Regions from separate parts of the Actinoplanes sp. L3-i22 genome, predicted to be linked through region 3. Evidence: predicted binding sites of a transcription regulator. Region 3 holds the regulator's gene; each other region holds the start of a gene.
What was found. Region 3 encodes HrcA, which represses chaperone genes, less so after heat shock. Its sites were predicted from a motif close to GGTTNGCACNCTCNNNNNGAGNGTGCNAACC; they were not measured.
Positions count from the first base shown of each region.

Region 1: the regulator HrcA is predicted to act here: its motif matches at 1,872-1,902, upstream of groES (co-chaperone GroES).
Region 2: the regulator HrcA is predicted to act here: its motif matches at 1,258-1,288, upstream of groL (chaperonin GroEL).

Region 1 is NZ_AP024745.1:741,775-745,049, forward strand. Features, by position in the region: gene groL (chaperonin GroEL) at 1-1,360, opposite strand, end outside; gene groES (co-chaperone GroES) at 1,435-1,749, opposite strand; gene L3i22_RS03545 (methyltransferase domain-containing protein) at 1,964-3,142, shown strand; gene ybaK (Cys-tRNA(Pro) deacylase) at 3,221-3,275, shown strand, end outside.
Region 2 is NZ_AP024745.1:11,518,111-11,521,385, reverse strand. Features, by position in the region: gene L3i22_RS51150 (hypothetical protein) at 80-532, opposite strand; gene L3i22_RS51145 (GNAT family N-acetyltransferase) at 532-1,038, opposite strand; gene groL (chaperonin GroEL) at 1,477-3,099, shown strand.
Region 3 is NZ_AP024745.1:1,424,425-1,427,699, forward strand. Features, by position in the region: gene hemW (radical SAM family heme chaperone HemW) at 1-786, shown strand, start outside; gene hrcA (heat-inducible transcriptional repressor HrcA) at 951-1,973, shown strand; gene dnaJ (molecular chaperone DnaJ) at 2,008-3,147, shown strand.

The DNA.
Region 1 (3,275 bases), 680 kb from region 3:
GAGCGATCCAGCGCAGCGGCTCGACCAGCGCCTTGCGGACGATCGAGACACCGACCGCCTCCTCGCCGGTCAGGCCGAGGCCACCGTCGAGCTCCTTGGCGACCTGCGCGAGCGCGGCGCCGCCACCGGGGACGGTGCCTTCCTCGACAGCCGCCTTGGTCGCCGCGATGGCGTCCTCGATGCGGTGCTTGCGCTCCTTCATCTCGACCTCGGTCGCGGCGCCGACCTTGATCACCGCGATGCCGCCGGAGAGCTTGGCCAGCCGCTCCGAGAGCTTCTCGCGGTCCCAGTCGGAGTCCGACGCCTCGATCTCCTTGCGGATCTGCGAGACCCGGTCGGCGACCTCGACGGAGTTACCGCCGCCGTCGACGATGGTGGTGTTCTCCTTGTCGACCACGATCCGCCGGGCGCTGCCCAGCTGCTCAAGGCCGACCTGGTCGAGCTTGTAACCGAGCTCGGGGGCGATCAGCTCGCCACCGGTCGCGATCGCCAGGTCCTGCAGGATCGCCTTGCGGCGGTCCCCGAAGCCGGGCGCCTTCACCGCGGCGACCTTGATGGTCTTGCGCAGCGAGTTGACCACCAGGGTGGAGAGCGCCTGGCCCTCCACGTCCTCGGCCACGATGAGCAGCGGCTTGCCGGTCTGCAGCACCTTCTCCAGCAGCGGGAGCAGCTCCTCGATGCTGGAGATCTTCTGGGTGGTGATGAGGATGTGGGCGTCCTCGAGCACCGCCTCCTGCGACTCGGCGTCGGTCACGAAGTTCGGCGAGATGAAGCCCTTGTCGAACTGCAGACCCTCGGTGACCTCGAGCTCGGTCGCCATCGCCGAGCCCTCCTCGACGGTGAGCACACCGTCGCGGCCGACCCGGTCCATCGCCTCGGCGATCAGCTCGCCGATCGTGGTGTCCTGCGCCGAGATGGCGGCCACGTTGGCGATCGCCTTGTGGTCGTCGACCCCGACGGCCTTCGCCAGCAGCGCCTTGGAGACGGCCTCGGCGGCCTGGTCCATGCCGCGCTTGAGACCGATCGGGTTGGCACCCGCGGTCACGTTGCGCAGGCCCTCGCGGACCAGCGCCTGGGCGAGAACGGTCGCCGTGGTCGTCCCGTCGCCGGCGACGTCGTTGGTCTTCGTCGCCACCTCCTTGACGAGCTGGGCGCCGAGGTTCTCGTACGGGTCGGAGAGCTCGATCTCCTTGGCGATGGTCACGCCATCGTTGGTGATCGTCGGCGCGCCGAACTTCTTGTCCAGGACGACGTTGCGGCCGCGCGGGCCGAGAGTGACCTTGACCGTGTCGGCGAGCGTGTTGACGCCGTGCTCCAGCAGGTGCCGGGCGTCGTCAGAGAAGCTGAGAATCTTCGCCATGTATAGGTCCCTTCACGCGCCGACGCCCTGCCCCGAAGTTGCCGGAACAGGGCGTCTGCACAGTCGGTTAGGTCTTACTTCTCGATGACCGCGAGGACGTCGCGGGCGGAGAGCACCAGGTACTCCTCACCGGCGTACTTGACCTCGGTGCCGCCGTACTTCGAGTAGAGGACCACGTCGCCGACATTGACGTCGAGCGGGACGCGGTTGCCCTTGTCGTCGATCCGGCCGGGGCCGACAGCGAGGACGGTGCCCTCCTGCGGCTTCTCCTTGGCGGTGTCGGGGATCACGATGCCGGAAGCGGTCGTGGTCTCAGCCTCGTTCGCCTGGACCACGATGCGGTCCTCGAGCGGCTTGATCGCAACCTTGGTCGCGGTAGTCACGGGCATACCCTCCTGGGTACAGGTTTCGCCGGCCTGGAATCAGACCGGTCAATGCCTCATGCCACCGGGCGGGGCCGTCGTCGCGGGTGCCGGTCCGCCTGGTGCCTAGCGTCCGGGACGGGCCCGGGCGCTGGCACCCTCATGTTGAGAGTGCTAATCGGAGATTATGCCGGAACTAGCACTCCGTCAACCAGAGTGCCAGCCTGTCACGCCGGGGAGAATGCCTGGTGTGACCCCTGAACTCCTTGCTCTGCTGCAGACCCCGGAAGGGGCGGATGCCCTGGCCGCGGCGGCTGAGGTCGGCGACGGCGAGCCGCTCGCCGCGGCCTCGGCCCTTCGGGCCCGGGGCTTCGGCGCGGAGCTGGCCGCTGCCGCTCTCACCCAGGCTAGTTTGCGCCGCCGGGCGGCGGTGAAGTTCGGCCCGGACGCCACCCGAATGTTCTTCACCCGGCCCGGCCTGGAACAGGCCACCCGCGCGGTGGTCGCGGAGCGCCGGGCCGCCCGGCTCGCCGCCTCCGGCGCCGCGACCCTCGCCGATCTGGGCTGCGGGCTGGGCTCCGACGCGCTGGCCGCGGCCCGCCTGGGGATCTCGGTGTACGCGGTGGAGGCCGACCCCGGCACTGCCGCGCTCGCCGCCGCGAACGCCCAGGCCGCGGGGCTGGCCGACCGGATCACGGTGACCTGCGCGGACGCGACCACGGTCGACGTGGAGCGGTTCGACGCGGTGTTCGCCGACCCGGCGCGGCGACAGGCCGGGCGGGGCCGGGTGTTCGACCCGAAGTCGTACTCGCCGCCCTGGGACTTCGTCGCCGGCCTGGCCGAGCGGGTCCCGCGCACGGTCCTCAAGCTGGCCCCGGGCATCGACCACGGGCTGTTGCCACCGGGCGCCGAGGGGGAGTGGGTGAGCGTCGGCGGGGACCTGGTCGAGGCGGCCTTCTGGTGCGGCCCGCTGGCGTCGGCGCCCCGCCGGGCGACCCTGGTCGGGGTCGGCGAACTCACCGGTTCGGGTCTGCAACGGGCCCCGGTCGGGCCGGTCGGCGCCTGGTTCTACGACCCGGACCCGGCCGTGGTCCGGTCGCACCTGGTCGCCGAGTTCGCGGCGGCGATCGGCGGGCGGCTGGGCGACCCGGAGATCGCGTACGTCTACACCGACGATCCGGTGGACACCCCGTTCGCCCGGCGGCTGGCGGTGACCGACGTGCTGCCGTTCTCGCTGAAGCGGCTGCGGGCGCTGCTCCGCGACCGCGGGGTGGGGACGCTGGAGATCCGCAAGCGCGGGTCCGCGCTCGTACCGGATCAATTGCGCAAGGACCTGAAGCTGAGCGGACCGCTTGCCGCGGGATTGGTTCTGACCAGGGTCGACGGCGCGCCGACCGTGCTGTTGACGGCGCATTCCTGAGCCGGAACGTAACCGGCACGTCGCAACGTGTCCGAATCGGGGTGAGGTGGAGATCACTCCCGGAGTACCGTGCGGCGCATGCCGAAGAAGGCGGCCGGTACCCCGGCCACTGTGCTGCTGAACGCGGAGAAGG
Region 2 (3,275 bases), 1.9 Mb from region 3:
GAGGGACCCAACGACCCCAGCGCTGACCCAATGGCCACGTGCCGGAGGCGCTGTGCGTTCCGTCCTCCCGACCAAATTCCTATCGCTTGCGCCGGATCCGGTGGATCCACGGGCGCAGCGGGAGATCCTCCGGGTATCCGCCGTCGGCCAGGCCGGCGTGGCGTTCGAACCAGTTGCGCGCGCCCCACGAGCCGGTCGCCACGTGCGACCAGCCACAAGCGACCCAGTAGGCCGGCCAGAAGAGCGGGCCGAGCACCGCGTACTGCCCGGCGTGCCGGCTCTCGTGGGCGAACAGCGCGGCCCGCTCCTCGGCCAGCAGCCACTCGGCGCTGCGCCGCGTGATGATCACCGAACCGACCGTGAAGCAGGACGCCGGTGGCATCGGCAGCCGCCAGCCCTCGGCGATCAGCACCCCGTCGCGCCCCCGGCGGACCCTCGTCCGGGTGACGAGCGCGAGCAGCAACCCGGCGCCGGTGGTCCCGTTCGCGGCGGTCAGGACCGTCCGCGCGAGGTGGCGGCGCCGGGCCGGCATCAGATCCGCCGGCGCATCTGGAGCTGGGTGAGGACCGGCACGGTGGGGTGCGGCTGGCGCACGCCGGTGTCCTGGAAACCGAGCTTCTCGTACGCCCGGACGGCCCGCCCGTTGCCGACCACGACCTCCAGCATCAGCTCGTGCCGCCCGGCCGCGGTGGACCAGTCGGCGACCGCCTCCACCAGGCCGGCCAGCACCTTGCCGCCCCGGTGGGTGGGCGTCAGATAGACCGAGAACACCACGGTGACCAGCGGCTCGTCCGGGATCGAGGTGCCGCCGGCGTGCCCGACCAGGGGGCCGTCACCCGGATCGGCGACGAACTGGGCGAGCTCCGGCCCCGCGGCCGCCATGTCGAGGCGCTGCCGGTAGCCCTCGTGCGAGCGGGCGGCGGCCTGGGCGAGCGTCTCCAGGAAGGCGAGCGGACTGTCGGCCAGCATCTCCAGGCGAAGGGCGCGCATCCGCCCGGCGTCGTGCGCGGTGACCCGGCGTACGGTCCAACTCTCCATGTCGTCCTGACTACTCCCAGCGGCGGGCGCGGGCAACCTTCTTGCCCTAAACGGGACCGGGGTGTCCGCGAACGGATCGCGCGGCGTGGGACTTCGCGCAGAGCTTAAGGATCGCCCTGACCAGGGGCTGAAGATCTTTAACCGGTTCGCGGGCCGGGCCCGGCGATTCGCGGGAAGATGGGGTTTCTTGCACTCGGTACCCCGGAGTGCTAAACAAGTGATTGGCACTCGCGACCTGTGAGTGCCAAGCAGGTCGGGACGGTGGGGTTCCGGTCACGGCGCCGCCATCGGTGCCGGGGCACGAAACCGGTCGTCGCGGGCTATCCGGCTCGGCCTGAGGACGTCACATCGCCAGGTGGTGACGTCCACAGACTTCCTCAATGTGCGGGCGGGGCCGAGCAGGCCCGGCGCCGCGGATGTCCGGGAGGACAACGCCGTATGGCCAAGATCATTGCATTCGACGAGGAAGCTCGCCGCGGCCTCGAGAGCGGCATGAACCAGCTCGCCGACGCGGTCAAGGTGACGCTCGGCCCGAAGGGTCGCAACGTCGTTCTCGAGAAGAAGTGGGGCGCTCCCACGATCACCAACGATGGTGTATCCATCGCCAAGGAGATCGAGCTCGAGGGCACCTTCGAGAAGATCGGCGCCGAGCTGGTCAAGGAGGTCGCCAAGAAGACCGACGACGTCGCCGGTGACGGCACGACGACGGCGACCGTGCTGGCCCAGGCGCTGGTCCGCGAGGGCCTGCGCAACGTGGCCGCCGGTGCGAACCCGCTCGGCCTGAAGCGGGGCATCGAGGCTGCTGTCGCGAGCGTCTCCGAGGCGCTGTCGCAGCTGGCGAAGGACGTGGAGACCAAGGAGCAGATCGCCTCCACCGCCTCCATCTCCGCCGGTGACACCACGGTCGGCGAGATCATCGCCGAGGCGATGGACAAGGTCGGCAAGGAAGGCGTCATCACCGTCGAGGAGAGCAACACCTTCGGCCTCGAGCTCGAGCTCACCGAGGGTATGCGCTTCGACAAGGGCTACATCTCGGCCTACTTCATGACCGACGCGGAGCGGATGGAGGCCGTCTTCGACGACCCGTACATCCTCATCGCGAACAGCAAGATCTCCGCGGTCAAGGACCTGCTCCCGGTCCTGGAGAAGGTCATGCAGTCCGGCAAGCCGCTGGTCATCATCGCCGAGGACGTCGAGGGCGAAGCCCTGGCGACCCTGGTCGTGAACAAGGTCCGTGGCACCTTCAAGTCCGTCGCCGTCAAGGCCCCGGGCTTCGGTGACCGCCGCAAGGCCATGCTGGAGGACATCGCGATCCTCACCGGTGGCGCGGTCATCAGCGAGGAGGTCGGCCTCAAGCTGGACGCCGCTGACCTGTCCCTGCTGGGTTCGGCCCGCAAGATCGTCATCACCAAGGACGAGACCACCGTCGTGGACGGCGCCGGCAACGGCGAGCAGATCCAGGGCCGGGTCAACCAGATCCGCGCCGAGATCGAGCGCTCGGACTCCGACTACGACCGTGAGAAGCTGCAGGAGCGCCTGGCCAAGCTGGCCGGTGGCGTTGCGGTGATCAAGGTTGGCGCGGCCACCGAGGTCGAGCTCAAGGAGCGCAAGCACCGCATCGAGGACGCCGTTCGCAACGCGAAGGCGGCCGTCGAGGAGGGCATCGTCCCCGGTGGTGGCGTCGCGCTGGTTCAGGCCGGCAAGACCGCGTTCGACAAGCTGGACCTGGTCGGCGACGAGGCGACCGGTGCGAACATCGTGAAGGTCGCGCTGGACGCCCCGCTGCGTCAGATCGCCGTGAACGCCGGCCTCGAGGGTGGCGTCGTCGTGGAGAAGGTGCGCAACCTCCCCGCGGGTCACGGCCTGAACGCCGCGACCGGTGAGTACGTGGACCTCCTGGCCGCGGGCATCATCGACCCGGCCAAGGTCACCCGCTCGGCGCTGCAGAACGCCGCGTCGATCGCCGCGCTGTTCCTCACCACCGAGGCCGTTGTGGCCGACAAGCCGGAGAAGAACCCGGCTCCGGCCGGTGGCCCCGGCGGCGGGGACATGGACTTCTGAGTCCAGCCCTGAAGTACTGAGTCAAGGCGGGTCGCTTCGGCGGCCCGCCTTTTCGCATTTCAACAACCTTGTGCGGTACGGCCGTCAGCCCGGTCCCGTGGCGTCGGCGCGCGAGGCGGTGCCGTCACCGGGCCGCGCCGCGACTCCCGCCCTCGCGTGCGGCTCCCGCGAGGCGG
Region 3 (3,275 bases):
AAGGCCGCCGGCTTCACCCGGATCTCGCTCGGGATGCAGTCCTCGTCCGAGCACGTGCTGCGCCTCCTCGACCGCAAGCACACCGCCGGCCGCGCGCCGGAAGCCGCGCTCGAGGCCCGCGACGCCGGGTTCGAGCACGTGAACCTGGACCTGATCTACGGCACCCCGGGGGAGACCCCGGAGGACTTCGAGCGTTCCCTGCAGACCGTGATCGACGCCGGGGTGGACCACGTCAGCGCCTACGCCCTGATCGTCGAGGACGGCACCCGGATGGCGGTCCGGATGCGCCGCGGCGAGCTGCCGTTCCCCTCCGACGACGTGGCCGCCGACCGTTATCTGGCCGCAGAGGAAAAACTGACAAAAGCCGGTTTTCACTGGTACGAGGTCTCCAACTGGGCCAGGCCCGGCGGGGAGTGCCGGCACAACCTGCGGTACTGGACCGGCGCCGACTGGTGGGGGCTCGGTCCCGGCGCGCACAGCCACGTGGGCGGGGTGCGCTGGTGGAACGTGAAGCATCCAACGGCGTACGCAAATCGCTTGAATGATGGTGTTTCTCCAGGTCACGGCCGAGAGCTCCTGACCGCGGGGGACCGGCACGTCGAGGACGTGATGCTCCGCGTCCGGCTGCGCGAGGGCATCGCCCTGGACCGTGTCGACGGCCCGGCGGCCGCCCAGGCGCTGGCCGACGGCCTGCTGGAGCAGGGTGCCTACGACGCCGGGCGGCTCGTGCTCACACTGCGCGGACGACTGCTGGCCGACGCGGTCATCCGCGACGTCGCGCCCTGACGGGGCGGACCCGGTGTCGTACTGTTTCGATTCCGCCATGGCTTTCCCGGCGGACCCGTTGCCGGAAAGAACCGTCGACGGTCGGTCCTTTCGATCATCGCGCTGCAGCCAGCGGCGACGTAGACTGGCACTCTGTCCGCGCGAGTGCCAGAGGGAGGGGTCATATGAGTCTTGATGACCGCAAGCTCGAAGTCCTGCGGGCGATCGTCGAGGACTATGTGAAGACCCGCGAGCCGGTCGGCAGTAAAGCGCTGGTCGAGCGGCATCAGCTGGGTGTCTCCTCGGCCACGGTGCGCAACGACATGGCCGTGCTGGAGGAGGAGGGCTACATCCGGCAGCCGCACACCAGTGCCGGCCGGGTGCCCACCGACGCCGGCTATCGGCTCTTCGTCGACCGGCTGACCAGGGTCAAGCCGCTCAGCCCGGCCGAGCGCCGGGCGATCGAGCGCTTCATGATCGGCGTCGTCGACCTCGACGATGTGGTGCATCGCACGGTCCGGCTGCTCGCCACGCTGACCCGGCAGGTCGCGGTCGTGCAGTATCCGAGCCTGTCCCGCTCCTCGGTGCGCCATCTGGAGCTCGTGCCGATCTCCACCACCCGGCTGATGCTCGTCATGATCACCGACACCGGCCGCGTCGAGCAGCGCCTGGTCGAGATGCCGGCCCCGGTGCCGGAGGGCGCCGTGTGGGATCTGCGACGCCGCGTCAACGAGAAACTTGCTGGTCAGCGCCTCGCCGACACCCCGCCCCTGGTGCAGACCCTGGTCGAGGAGTGCACCCCGGAGCGCCGCGGCGACATGGTCTGTCTGGCCACCGTGCTGCTGGAGACTCTGGTCGAACGGAGTGAGGAGCGCCTCGCACTCGCCGGGACGGCCAACCTGACTCGCGGCGGTGTGCTGGACTTTCAGGGCACGCTGCGCCCCGTCCTCGAAGCGTTGGAGGAGGAGGTCATCTTGCTCAAGCTGATCGGTGACCTCGAACCCAGCACCACCCGGGTCCGGATCGGCGACGAGAACGAGATCGACAACCTCCGGTCGGCCTCCGTGGTCAGCACCGGTTACGGACCGGGGGCCACGATCGTTGGTGGGCTCGGCGTGCTGGGGCCGACCCGGATGGACTACCCCGGCACCATCGCTACTGTTCGTGCAGTGGCACGCTACGTTGGCGACCTGTTGGCACAGAATTGACGGATCCGCGCAGACATTGAGGACTCCAAACCCCGTGGCCAAGGACTACTACGGAATTCTCGGCGTGAGCCGGGAAGCCACCGACGACGAGATCAAGCGCGCCTACCGCAAGCTGGCTCGGCAGTACCATCCGGACGTCAACCCCGATCCGGAGGCACACGAGAAGTTCAAGGACATCAACGCGGCGTACGAGGTCCTGTCCGACGACCAGAAGCGGCAGGTCGTCGACCTCGGCGGTGACCCGCTCGCGCCCGGCGGCGGCATGCCCGGCGGCGGCGCCGGCGGGGCCGGCCCGTTCGTCGGTTTCCAGGACATCATGGACGCGTTCTTCGGCACCGCGGCCGGCGGTGGCAGCCGTGGCCCGCGCCCGCGCACCCGGCCCGGCGCCGACGCGATCCTGCGCCTCGAGCTCGACCTGGTGGAGACCGCGTTCGGCGTCGAGGCGCCGATCACCGTCGACACCGCGGTGCTCTGCACCCAGTGCTCCGGCGCCGGCACCGCGCCCGGCACCCACCTGGCCACCTGCGAGGTCTGCGGCGGCCGCGGCGAGGTCCAGTCGGTGCAGCGCACCTTCCTCGGCCAGGTCGTCTCGTCCCGCCCCTGCCAGAACTGCCAGGGCCACGGCACGATCATCCCGAGCCCGTGCCCGACCTGCGCCGGCGACGGCCGGATCCGCACCCGCCGCTCGCTCACGGTCAAGATCCCGGCCGGCGTCGAGGACGGCATGCGCATCCGCCTGGCCCAGCAGGGCGAGGTCGGCCCGGGCGGCGGCACCGCCGGCGACCTCTACGTGGAAATTCACGAGCGCCCGCACGACGTCTACTCCCGCAAGGGCGACGATCTCCACTGCCGCGTCACGCTGCCGATGACGGCCGCCGCGCTCGGCACCCGGATGACCATCAAAACCCTCGACGGCGAAGAGAACATCGAGGTCAAACCGGGCACGCAGCCGGCCAGCACCCTTCGCATCCGCGGCAAGGGCGTGCCGCATCTGCGGGGCCAGGGCCGGGGCGAGCTCTTCGTGCACCTCGACGTCAAGACACCGACCAAGCTCACCGCCGACCAGGAGCGGATGCTGCGGGACTTCGCCAAGACCCGGGGCGAGGACGTGGCTGAGCTGAGCAAGCAGGGCGGCTTCTTCAGCCGGATGCGGGACGCTTTCAACGGGCATTGAGTTCTGAGCTTTTGGCTTTTAGCTTTTAGCGGACGCCGAGGGAGGGCATCGATCTTCGGATCGAGGCCCTCCCTGTTCAGTGCCACCCAAGAGGCCGCCGCAAGGTGAAGGCCGCCGCTCATGAGGCT